DNA from 2 places in the Aerococcus sp. 150760013-2 genome. Region 1 is predicted to be linked to the other one. Evidence: riboswitches for the same ligand, from Rfam matches in the RefSeq annotation. Region 1 holds a riboswitch; the other holds the start of a gene.
The links. A riboswitch is a leader RNA that binds a small molecule or an ion and turns the genes downstream of it on or off. The one in region 1 is predicted to bind FMN.

Region 1 (6,242 bases):
CCATTTATAAGCTTGGAAATAGGGGTAAACGACTTCTTCTAAGTATCCTGGATCACGTTCAGCGAGCTGACTTTCATCTTTCACTGCATAGCCAGAACGGCTAGACAAGCCACCTTTATAGGCTACAGTTAATGCAACTTTATCGCCATCATTTAACGTGTTATCAGTTGGATAAATATTAGCGTCTTTAAAACGATCACCGAAGGCTGCAATGGTCACAACAGAAGGATATTGACCATCGCGATTTAAGTGATTACCTGCTTCTAACTCACTTTGGTCAACGGCTAGCTGGTTCATTGCTTCAAGGACAGCATCAGATGCAAGGGAAGCTCCGTATTCATAACGAGCGATTTCCTCTGCGTTGTTTGTTACACGAGCACCTTCTTTTGGATGCATGTATAGTTGGGTTGCATTCACTACCTTGTCAGAACCGAAAACTTCTTGTATACCATCCACAATAAATGCTGGTATTGAATGATGGTTGTGGAAGTTAGTCATATCATTAGATAAAAGCTTCCAGTCTACTAATCCAATTCGTTTAGAATCATCTACTTTAATATCTTTTAAATAGTCAGCGAAAGTTTTAGTGAAATCCATAGGTTGGTTTGGTAAAGAAAAGAATGGACAAAGAACGCCTTCGCTTTGTGTACGTGCCATACTAGTCTTATTGAAATTCTCATTACCTAAAATCAATGTCGACGTCCCGTCTTGGTTTATTACTTGGATAGCTTCCTCAAATCGTGGAATAAAGCCAGTTAAATATTCAAAATTACTACCGTGTTCCTTGTCTGCGTAAATCATCAATGATGAGAAGTCATATTTTCGCATTAACTGAAGGACTTTCTCCTTGCGTTGAGCGAAGGTAGCGTCACTTAAAATGATAGGTTTTCCAGAATTATCCTTGGTTGGCGCTAATGTTTGTTTAAATTGAATCGTCATATGAAGTCTCCTTAAGCTTTTTACGCAAATCATCAGAAAGATATGATAATTGAATGCGCTTTATTGTTCCAACATCCATCTTACCATGATTTAAAATTAAAGCTAGTCTTGTACTGTTAGAGATATTTTCATATGGATTGATGACCTATTGTTGTTTAATTTCCTTGAATAAATTAATCATTTCAATAGCATTCGTTGCATAAGTAAACCCAAGGTTACCAGCTTTAGTACCAGAGCGTTCAATAGCTTGTTCGATGTTTTCAACGGTTAAGACACCAAAAATGACCGGTAATTTATGGGTTAAACCTACTTGAGATACCCCGCTTGATGTTTGATTAACTACCACATCAAAGTGACTTGTAGCCCCTCTAATCACAGCACCCAGTGTAATGATTGCATCATATTTACCTGTTTCAGCCATCGTTGCGGCTGTAAGCGGGATTTCATAGGCCCCCGGCACCCAAGCAACGTCGATATTTTCTGTCAAAACGCCTGAACGCGTAAGGCCATCTTCACAACCACTTAGTAAGCTTTTAGTTAAAAAATCATTGAATCGTGCAATGACAATCCCAATTTTAACATCTTCTCCGTTGTACAATTTTCCTTGAATAATATTCATGCTATTTTCCTCCATATTTTATAAGTCTAATAAATGACCCATTTTTACTTTTTTAGTGATTAAGTAGTTTTCATCATCCGGATTAGCAGCCATTTCAATACTCACACGGTTGGCTACTTGGATACCAGATGCTTCTAATTGTGCGATTTTATCTGGGTTGTTGGTCATCAGGTCAATGGATGTCACACCCAGTTCCTCCAACATTTGCGCAGCCGTATGGTATTCCCTTAAATCATCTGGGAATCCTAGGGCATGGTTGGCTTCTACAGTATCCAGTCCTTCTTCTTGTAACTGGTAGGCTTTTATTTTATTGATTAAGCCAATACCGCGACCTTCCTGTCTTAAATACAAGAGAACGCCTTGGCCAGCTTCATTGATTTTCCGCAGGGCTTCATGTAATTGCTCTCCGCAGTCACACCGGTTTGATCCCAATACATCTCCCGTTAAACATTCAGAATGCAAACGCGTTAGGATCTGTCCCTTACCTGAAACATCCCCTTTTACCAAAGCTACATGTTCTTGATTATCTACATCGTTGATAAAAGTATGGATAGTAAATTCACCAAATTTTGTCGGCATTTTAGCTTGTGATACATGGTGGGTATGACGCTCAGTTTTTAACCGGTAGTCTTGTAAGCCTTTAATGGTGATGACTGGCATCTGCCATTTCTCTGCTTGCTCAAGCAATTCGGCTTGGCGCATCATTGTACCGTCTTCGCGCATAATTTCTACACAAACACCCACTGGATTCAGTCCAGCTAATTTCATCAAATCAACCGTTGCTTCTGTATGACCATTTCGCTCCAAGACACCATTTTCTTTCGCCACCAATGGGAAAACGTGGCCCGGACGGTTAAAGTCGCTGGGTTGGCTAGCCGGATTTGCTGCTTCACGCATGGTTAACCCACGTTCAACTGCGGATACACCTGTACTTGTCTCTTTATGATCAATGGATACCGTAAATGCGGTTGTATGTGGGTCTGTATTATCATTCACCATTGGCGATAAATTCAACCGACTAGCTACTGCTTGACTCATTGGCTGGCAAATTAGCCCTTTAGCATGAGTCGCCATAAAATTAATATTAGCTGTTGTTGCAAACTCAGCTGCACAAATCAAGTCTCCTTCATTTTCTCTATTCTCATCATCCAAAACCATGATAATTTGACCCGCTTGTAAAGCTGTTAATGCGTCTTCGATTGTTGAAAAATCCATCTATACCCGCTCCTTCACTGTAAATTGCTCAATATACTTGCCGACAATATCATTTTCTAAATTCACTATAGTTCCTACTTGATAGGTTGAAAAAATTGTTTGTTCACTCGTGTGAGGAATGATTGATACTTTAAATGTATCTCCTTCAACGCCAGCAACCGTTAAACTTGTGCCATCAATAGCAATAGACCCCTTCATGATGATATAGCGCATTAATGGTTTACTTGTTTGAATCGTGTACCAATTAGCGATACCATCCGCCTCAATTGCGGTGATTTTACCAATACCATCAATATGGCCACTTACAATATGACCACCAAATCTTGCATTTGCCTTCATCGCCCGTTCCAGATTCACGCGGCTATTGTTAGCAATTCCTTCTAAAGACGTTTTCGCAATCGTTTCTGGCATCACTTCAACTTGAAAATTCGTATCAGTGTAATTCGTCACGGTAAGACAAATACCGTTCACACTAATAGAGTCCCCTAGATTGACATCGGATACTATTTTTCTTGATGCAATGGTTAAAAGAAGTCCTGCATCATTGTTGATAGCCTCGATACTTTTAATGTGGCCAATATCTTCGATAATTCCTGTAAACATTTAATCCACCCTACTTTCTATCAAAATGTCTTTACCTAATGGTGTGATTGCCTGAACATTACTTGTAAGTGCTTGGTCCATCTGCGGAAAACCAAAACCACTGATAGGACTATACTGGTCAAAACCACCAATGACTTTGGGTCCAATATACGTGTGGATTTCCTGGATTAAACCAGCTTCAAGTAGCGAAGCATTTAGTTTTGGTCCACCTTCAACATAAATACTTTGAATACCTTGTTGACCTAGATGTGTGATTAAATCCACTAAATCTACCTTGTCATTCTTCGCATTCACAACCAATAGCTGACAGCCAGCTGCTTGATAGGCTTGGTGATCTTGTAGATTCTGATTAGTTGTCGCAATAATTGTGGGCGTTTCCTTCGCTGTCGCCACTAATTGGCTGGTTAAGGGGAGCTTCAAGTTAGTATCACAAACAATACGGATAGGATTAATCCCCTCAAAGTCTTCAATTCGAACTGTTAACGATGGGTCATCAGCAAGTACAGTCCCTATGCCAACCATAATGGCTTGGTTACTGTGGCGTTGGTAATGCACATGCTCTCGTGCAATTTTGTCCGTTATCCACTGGGAATCCCCAGTATAGGCGGCCGTTCGACCATCTAGGGTCATGGCATATTTCATGGTGACATAGGGGCGTTGATGAGTCATAAAGTAATTGAATTTACGGTTAAGGTCTTCACTTTCTTCAGCCAAAAGACCCGTTTCTACTTCAATATGGTAGTTTCTTAATTCCTGGATGCCTTTTCCAGCAACTAATGGATTCGGATCAATTGCAGCAACTACCACTTTTTCAATACCCGCTTCGATAATAGCTTGCGTACAAGGCGGCGTTTTACCAAAATGACAGCAGGGTTCAAGGGTTACGTACATAGTTGCCCCTTTTACATCATGCCCTTGTTCGCTGGCATCCTTTAAGGCTTCTCTTTCCGCATGCAAACCACCATACTGCTGATGATAGCCTCGACCGATGATTTGGCTATTTTTTTCGATAACTGCACCAACCATAGGATTAGACCTTGTCCACCCCTGTCCTAATTTGGCTAGGTCAAGTGCTTCTTGCATATAGTCTTTCATTCACTCATCCTTTCTCTAAACAACAAATAATCCAGTCAGAGTGACGAAAAAAAGCCCTAGAAATAAGATTCCTAGGGCACACAAATAAACTATAGACTTATAGTATTCGTTTATTTTAATTCTACTCTTCTTCCATCCAGACTCTACTGTCGGTCTCGGAATTACACCGAGTCAACCCCTAATTAAAGGGGGTCGCGGACTTTACCGCCGGTCGGGAATTACACCCTGCCCTGAAGATTTTATTTGAATGTTTATGGTGATATCATACGGTATTAAAAAGAAAATGTAAACCCAAATGTATTTTTTAAATTAAAAATATATACTATAGAGTATTTATCATGGGTGATTGGATAAAAAATTTCCCTTCACTTGGCCATTTTTACCCAAGTATAGTTTGCCAAACTCATCAATTAAGCCATGGAATTCCTGGGCTTCTTCATAAGTGAAGTCATCCGGTAGGTTAATCTCTTGGTAAAGGCTTTGATAGGTTGTGTACGAATTGCCTGTCAACCAACTGAATAACCGCCTAGCGTAGGCATCAGCGATAAACGCTGGTTGGTCAAATATAAAAACGCGAAATACGTCAGCTGTTTCAAACCCTACCCCCTGTAATTTCAAGATTTCACTTCGCAACTGTTTTCCGTATTCATACTCCATGGCTTGATAATCCCATTTGTGGTTATCAAACCATTGGAAACTGGCTTGAATTGCTCGCGCCTTGTTGCGGTAGAATCCACTTGGTCGAATCAACGTTTCTAATTCTTCCAGTTGGAGTTTTAAAATTTCTTCTGGCAAAAAGTCAGTAGCTGCGTTCAAGTTATTTAGGGACTTTTCAACGTTACGCCAGTTGGTATTTTGAACAAGGATAGCCCCCAAGATAATTTCTACCTTAGATTCAGCAGGCCACCATCCTTGTGGCCCCATTTCTTTCAGTAAAGTATCATATAATTTTCTAATAGCTAATTTATCCATCATCTCACCCTAAATTATTTTGCCGTTATGTGGTATTTTTCTTTGCATCTTCATGTAAAAATTAATGGGTTCCTATGAGCGTCACACCTATACTTGGTGGTTATCTAGCTTGGATTGGTCAAAGCCTTCTAAAGCCAGCAAGGCAATTTTGCGGTCGATACCACCTGCATAACCAGTTAATGCACCGTTAGTGGCTACAACCCGGTGACATGGAATTAGAATCGAAATGGGATTGTGGCCAACAGCACCGCCAGCTGCACGAGCTGAGCCTCTTTTCCCAAGAGTGTTTAAAGCAACTTTATCAGCTAATTCCTTATAGCTAGTCGTTTGGCCGTAAGGGACATTAATCAGTGCGTTCAGGATTTGCTTACGGTAAGACGTTACTTCTGGGGCCAAAATGTTTGGGTCAAGAGTTGGGTTCTCACCAGCAAAATAAGCGTCTAACCAATTTTTGACTTGCTTTGTCACTGGCGTTTCTCCTTCTATCATAGTCTGTAAATCGTATTTACCACCAAAGTATCTTTGATCACTAAACCACAATCCTTTAATCGCATGTTCATCATTCACGATAGTCATTTGACCAAGTGGTGAGGTGTAAGATGATTTGTAATACATGGTAATCCCTCCTGGGTTAAGATAACAGATACCCTAGCTATCTCAAAAAAAGATGGGGATAGCTAGGGTATGGCTATTATATACTTGTAGTAATGCTACTTATTCTGCGTACTGTGCAATACCATTACCAAAGGACCAGTTCTCTTTATTTACTTCTACTAAGTTGATAAAGACATCTTCTTTG
Region 2 (6,242 bases), on a different contig from region 1:
TGTTTGTCATGAACTACATCTCCATCATTTCACAAGAAATTGCCGTAGAAAAAGGGTCACGCATCATGGAAATCGTCCTATCTTCCATTTCATCAACCACCCATTTTATGGGTAAAATGTTGGGGATTTTCCTCGTATTGCTGACACAAGTTGCCTTCTACGCAATCTTACTAGGCATCATCTTTATCACAATCATGAACACACCAATGCCAGCAGAATTACAAGCGCTATTAGGGGACCAAACAATTCCAGCCTTATTGTCTAATTCAGCATCTATCATTGGTTGGTCCGGGTTATTATCCTTCTTGGGGATCATCACCTACTCAGTGTTAGGTGCCTTCCTTGGATCACTTGTTTCAAATGTACAAGATGTGAATAAAATGATCACACCGATTATTCTTTTAAGTATTATTGGTTTTTATATTGGGATGTTTGGACTAGGTTTCTCAAACAATATCTTAGTTCGAGTAGCCTCACAAATCCCATTCTTCACACCATTTGTCATGCCATTTAGAATAGCTGCTGAAACCGTATCGACCACAGAATTAATCTTGTCTGTCATCATTTCACTACTATTCTCAATCCTTTGCCTATGGTTATCCGCCAACTTCTACAAGTCAAACGTCCTGACTTACTCAGACAAAGGCTTATTCGGCACACTGAAACAATCTTATACCTTAAGACAAAGTGAGAAAAAAGGCTAACAACAACTATCTAGTCAGGTCTCTTTAGACCTGGCTATTTTTATCGAAATCGATATGAGAAAGATTGACTAACGTAACAGAACACCACTTGTCATTGATCATTAATCAAACTGAAACTGTGCGTTTTTTTGAAAGAACAAGTATACATTACCGTAGGCAGACGATTTATAATCAGGTAATTTGTTAAACATACATACATTTTACAATTTATCCAAAAGGTACATTATATTAGTAGCAAGCACATTATAAAAAATATTGCCAAGGTAGTAGCCTCCTAGAAGCCTTAGCAGTGCGACCACCATTAGGCCTTGACTGAAGGTGGTCGCACTGCTTTTTTAAGGCGATGATAGGAATGGTGAGTGTCTTGGGCAATCAAATATTTACTACAACTCAAACTGTATAAAAATACAACACATCAGCTAGCAAAAACATGCAACAACAATTATGCAAAGAGTGCTTTTCGTAGTCGGGTTCGTTCGACCAGCTCAAATCCTCTTCTAATTAGTTTGCATCACACTGCGTGTGATACCGCACTAACTTTCCAGTGTTGTTGAGCTAAACGGTCTCTCTCGCACCCTTAAATATTTTTAATAAAAATTGCCTTGACTGTTGATATATGCTAATGTACTCTTACACATACTTTGTTATTATGCAAAAGTAAAAGGAGGGCAAAGATGTTAGTGCCTTATATAGGAAGATACGAGAAAATCGTAATGGGCCTATTATCCTACATCCCTGAGTTTAAAGAATTTTCTGAACTTAAAGAAGAAATGGATAAAATTAATCAGCAAGAACGTAAAATTTATTTATGGAAAGAAGCTGATTCTGATAATATCATCGGTTTAGTAGGCTTTGACCAACATGATGATACAGATACTTTAGTCGTGCGTTATTTATCGATCAATCCTTCTTTTAGAGAAGAAGGACTTACTTATGATTTATTAACGGCATTAAAGAAAGAATTTCCCGTTTATTCCCTTACTGGTGTAATTTCCCTATCTACAATTTTGTCAAAATGGACAAAACGTCGCCAAGAAGAGTTGGACAAGGAATTGGATAATAAACAAGAAAACACACCCCAAGTCTAGGAGAAAATTGTCAGGATGAACGATCAAACAAGTGAATTAACATTAGATCTAGCGGCCTTTGAGGGGCCGCTTGATTTACTATTACACTTAATTAAAAATTTAAAGGTAGATATTTTTGATATTCCCATCAATCTGGTTACCGACCAATATTTAGCTTATATTCATACCTATGAAGCCTTATCTCTGGATGTTGCTTCAGAATATTTGGTGATGGCGGCTACTTTATTGGAAATCAAAACACAAATGATGCTACCAAAAACGCCCAAAGAAGCAGTTGAGGAAGAAGATGATCCACGTGACTCATTAGTGGAACAATTACTCGCTTTCCAGCAATATCAGGAAGTTTCCCATATCTTAGCGGATAAACAGGCTGAACGGTCGTTGGAATATACCAAGCAACCATCAGACTTATCGGCTTATCAAGAGAAAATCCCTATGACGGGTCGCCAATTAACGCCTGATGACTTGTATAGAGCCATTCAAAAGATGGCCTTCCGCTTGAAAAATCAACAACCTATTCAAACCACGATTGCAGGTGAGTCTTACTCGGTAGGGACTGCAATGATGGATATTCGCCAAGCCTTCGTTGAGGCGGACCGGGATGTATTGATGTTTCAAGAAGCTGTTTTTCTTGGAAAAGTTCAATCGCGTAGTCAAATTATTAGTATGTTTTTAGCGATTTTGGAATTAGTGAAGTCAAATGAGTTATACTTATACCAGGAAGACTTAAGAGCAGATATTCAATTGATTAGACGGGAGGAAAGTGAATGAATGCAGTCGCTGCAATAGAAAGTTTACTTTTCGTAGCAGGTGAAGATGGGATTGCTGTCGATGAACTTGCCAACTTGTTAGAGATACGACAGGAATGGGCTTTATACTACGTGATGGTTTTGAGAAATCGTCTCCAACACGACCCACAATCTGGATTAAGAATTACCGTTATTAATGAACGTGTTCAATTAGTGACCAAGGCAGCATACGGTGAAGTGGTCAAAAATTACGCGGTTTCTCCTTTTGCAACGAAATTGTCTCAAGCGGCATTGGAAACATTGGCGATTATTGCCTACCAACAGCCAGTCACGCGAATGACGATTGATGATATTCGAGGTGTTCAGTCATCTAATATGATCCATAAATTACTAGAGCGAGATTTGGTTATGGAAACGGGCCGTCAGGATTCACCAGGTCGGCCGATTATTTACGGGGTAACTTCTTACTTCTACCAATATTTTGGTTTGGAGTCCTTAGAAGACTTGCCGGATATTCATAATCTAGTCTTAGATGGCTCGGTAGATGAAGAGACCCTTTTTAAAATTGATGATAACGGTGAACCTGAACAAAAAGACTTTAACCAAACAGACCTTAGCCAGACAGAATTTAATGAAACAACAACAGAATAAACGACTGAATAGGTCACCTATAGGAGTTATTTAAAGATGGAAAGATTACAAAAAGTGATGGCACACGCAGGTGTTGCCTCGAGACGAGAGTCTGAAAAATTGATTGCCGCAGGACGCGTGAAAGTCAACGGTGAGGTTGTCAGAGAGCTGGGCCATAAAGTATCCAACACTGACCGCATTGAAGTAGACCAAGTACCTATATATAAAGAAGAACCAGTGTACTACGTATTCTACAAGCCAACTGGCGTGATTTCTGCAGTGAAAGATGATAAAGACCGGAAAGTGGTGACTGACTTTTTCCCAGGAATTGAACAACGGATTTATCCAGTAGGACGGTTAGACTACAATACCTCAGGATTATTGTTATTAACTAACGACGGTGAATTCGCCAATACCTTGATGCACCCTCGCTATGAAATCAACAAAGTCTATGTGGCTAAAGTTGAAGGTGTCATTACCGGAGAAGAACGTAAGCAATTAGAGCGAGGTGTTGAAATTGACGGTGTGAAAACTGCCCCAGCACAAGCGAAAATTCTTTCTGTTGATAAGGACAAAAAGACCACCATTATCGAGTTGGTTATCCATGAGGGGCGTAACCGCCAAGTCCGTAAAATGTTAGAAGCAGTGGGTCATCCGGTAGCCAAGTTGAAACGTGAACGTTACGGCTTTTTAGACCTTAAAGGTTTGAAACCAGGAGACAGCAGAACCTTACTAAAACACGAAATCGAAGAATTATTGGCGCATGCCAAGAAAAAGTAAGCGTCCTACTTGAAAAAAGTAAGATACTTGCTATAATAGGTATTGTAATCAAATAAATTTGAAGCAATCTTCAGGGCAGGGTGAAATTCCCGATCGGCGGTAAAGTCCGCGACTCCCATTTGGGACTGATCTAGTGAAATTCTAGAACCGACTGTAAAGTCAGGATGGAAGAAGATGGGCGGACTATGTCTGTTTGCCTATACTCTTTTTACCTTGAAGGTGGAAAGAGTTTTTTTTATTTCCACTTTTGAGTGCCAACCCCATGAAGTAGAAAAGGAGAGAAATTCACATGGGAAAAAATCACACTAAAGAAATCGTATTGGTCGCAATTGTCGGGGCACTATCATTCATATTGATGTTTATTGGTTTTCCAATCATCCCGGCCTTACCTTACTTAAAGGTAGACTTTTCACTTGTACCAATCTTACTCGTCGCATTCATTTCAGGACCTAAAAAAGCAGTTGCTGCCAGCCTAATCGCCAACGGTTTACATTACATGTATACAGGTGGTGAAATGGGGATTCCAATCGGTGACGCAACAGCCTTTATCGCGACTATCGCTTACATCTTGCCAATTTATTACTTATTGAAAGATCAAATGGCGACAGTTTACACAGGTAATCAATCAGCGAAAGAAATGAATTTCGGCAAAACGATTGCTGCTTACCTAGCTGCAACCCTTTCTTTAACATTAGTGATGACTATCTTAAATTACTTCGTGATCACACCATTCTACATGCAAGTCATGAACTTCGATGTAGGTAACATGCAAACATATATCCTTGCGGGTATCATCCCATTCAACTTGTTCAAAGGGGTATTGGTTTCCCTTCTAGCACATTTCGTCCTAGTTCAAACCCTACCAACCCTAGTCAATCGATTCGGTACGCGCGAATATTCACACCATTAAAAGTGAAGCATTGTTAATTTTCTGGTATGATAGACCCAGAGAATCATGTCGGGAAAAAATAGTAGGAACGTTGGAGGGATAGGATTGGATACTTTATTAATGGCGATTGCTTTTAAAGTCCAAGCCCTACCCCCGAATTCCGTATATCAAGTGTTGATTGGCAAGCGAACAGCCACAACACTTTTTTTTGCATTTTCAAACAATTTAACTGCCTATTTCGGTCTTTATCCAAAACTTGCAAAAGACGCATGGATGTCCTATACCCAAAATGTAGCTGAATATATCTCGGTGGAAGCTATCTTCCGCCAAAACGATCAAACCAATTATATGCATTTGTTAGTTGATGACATCCTTCAAAAACGAAACGGTCTGATTATCCCAAGTCACCACCACAAGCACCACTTAGCCTTCAAATTATTGCTGCAAGTCCTATCCAATATTCAGGCCGAAAACCCGCACTATAGCCCAATTGTCCAGGATTTAGAAGTTCAACAGCTGATCAAAGATTTTATTTCAATGGCCAAAAGTGCAGACGCGTCCCAAGCTGGCTTACAGGCCATAACCAAAAGCCTTCATCAGCAACTCGCTAAGGAACTATCTGCCTTCCCAGACCAGGCAGCCCTCATTTTCCTAGAACAGTTTGAAGGCGCCAAATTACCGGCACAAACCCTTGAACAAGTAGCAGAAAATCATCAGATTTCGAAGCGGGCAGTTGTCATTACCCAACAGGCCTTGATGGATCAAATCTATCAAAATTGGGTAAGTGGTCATACTTTAGGGGCAGAAACTCAATGGCTGCAAGTTTTTGCCCAAGGGGTTTTTAACCAATTCCCAATTTGGAATCAAACTACGCAAGATACTTTTAATTTAATCGACCAAGGTTGGTCACTTCAAAAAATTGCTGATAGAAGACGGTTAAAATTATCTACCATAACAGAACACATCATAGAAATTACCTTGAGTTTTCCTTGGATAATTCAACCAATTGTGGTTGAAGAACTTAATTTGAAAGACATTTCACCCCTTGTAAGCCAAGAGCCAGATGAGAATTTCGAGTCCTTTAAAGCGAGATTCGGCGAGAAAGATTATTGGTTATATCGGTATTGGCATATCGTCTACCAGAAAGGAGCCCATGATGACAGATTGGCATAAACGCCTGGAAGAAGTGACAGGTTACCAAACATTTAAACCCGGGCAATTGGCGAGTTTAGAGGCTTTAGACCGACAGGAAAACGTGGTGGCCATTTTACCAACTGGTGGAGGTAAATCTTTAATATACCAAATCAACCAATATAATGAATCTGGTGTAACATTGATCATTTCGCCCTTGATTTCCCTGATGCAAGACCAAGTCAGTCAATTACAACGGATGGGATTAGGA

Region 2: it holds a riboswitch for FMN, as region 1 does, so the genes downstream of both, ACUW85_RS01970 (ECF transporter S component) here and ribD (bifunctional diaminohydroxyphosphoribosylaminopyrimidine deaminase/5-amino-6-(5-phosphoribosylamino)uracil reductase RibD) in region 1, are expected to answer to the same signal.

The regions. Positions count from the first base shown of each region.
Region 1 is NZ_JBSEYI010000004.1:47,687-53,928, forward strand. It holds gene ACUW85_RS02955 (M24 family metallopeptidase) at 1-939, opposite strand, end outside; gene ribH (6,7-dimethyl-8-ribityllumazine synthase) at 1,085-1,558, opposite strand; gene ACUW85_RS02965 (bifunctional 3,4-dihydroxy-2-butanone-4-phosphate synthase/GTP cyclohydrolase II) at 1,577-2,773, opposite strand; gene ACUW85_RS02970 (riboflavin synthase) at 2,774-3,376, opposite strand; gene ribD (bifunctional diaminohydroxyphosphoribosylaminopyrimidine deaminase/5-amino-6-(5-phosphoribosylamino)uracil reductase RibD) at 3,377-4,471, opposite strand; FMN riboswitch at 4,592-4,713, opposite strand; gene ACUW85_RS02980 (endonuclease III domain-containing protein) at 4,808-5,446, opposite strand; gene ACUW85_RS02985 (methylated-DNA--[protein]-cysteine S-methyltransferase) at 5,531-6,058, opposite strand; gene ACUW85_RS02990 (tautomerase family protein) at 6,158-6,242, opposite strand, start outside.
Region 2 is NZ_JBSEYI010000002.1:152,067-158,308, forward strand. It holds gene ACUW85_RS01945 (ABC transporter permease) at 1-704, shown strand, start outside; gene ACUW85_RS01950 (GNAT family N-acetyltransferase) at 1,379-1,792, shown strand; gene ACUW85_RS01955 (segregation/condensation protein A) at 1,808-2,563, shown strand; gene scpB (SMC-Scp complex subunit ScpB) at 2,560-3,192, shown strand; gene ACUW85_RS01965 (pseudouridine synthase) at 3,229-3,951, shown strand; FMN riboswitch at 4,014-4,131, shown strand; gene ACUW85_RS01970 (ECF transporter S component) at 4,241-4,861, shown strand; gene ACUW85_RS01975 (helix-turn-helix domain-containing protein) at 4,946-6,013, shown strand; gene ACUW85_RS01980 (RecQ family ATP-dependent DNA helicase) at 5,997-6,242, shown strand, end outside.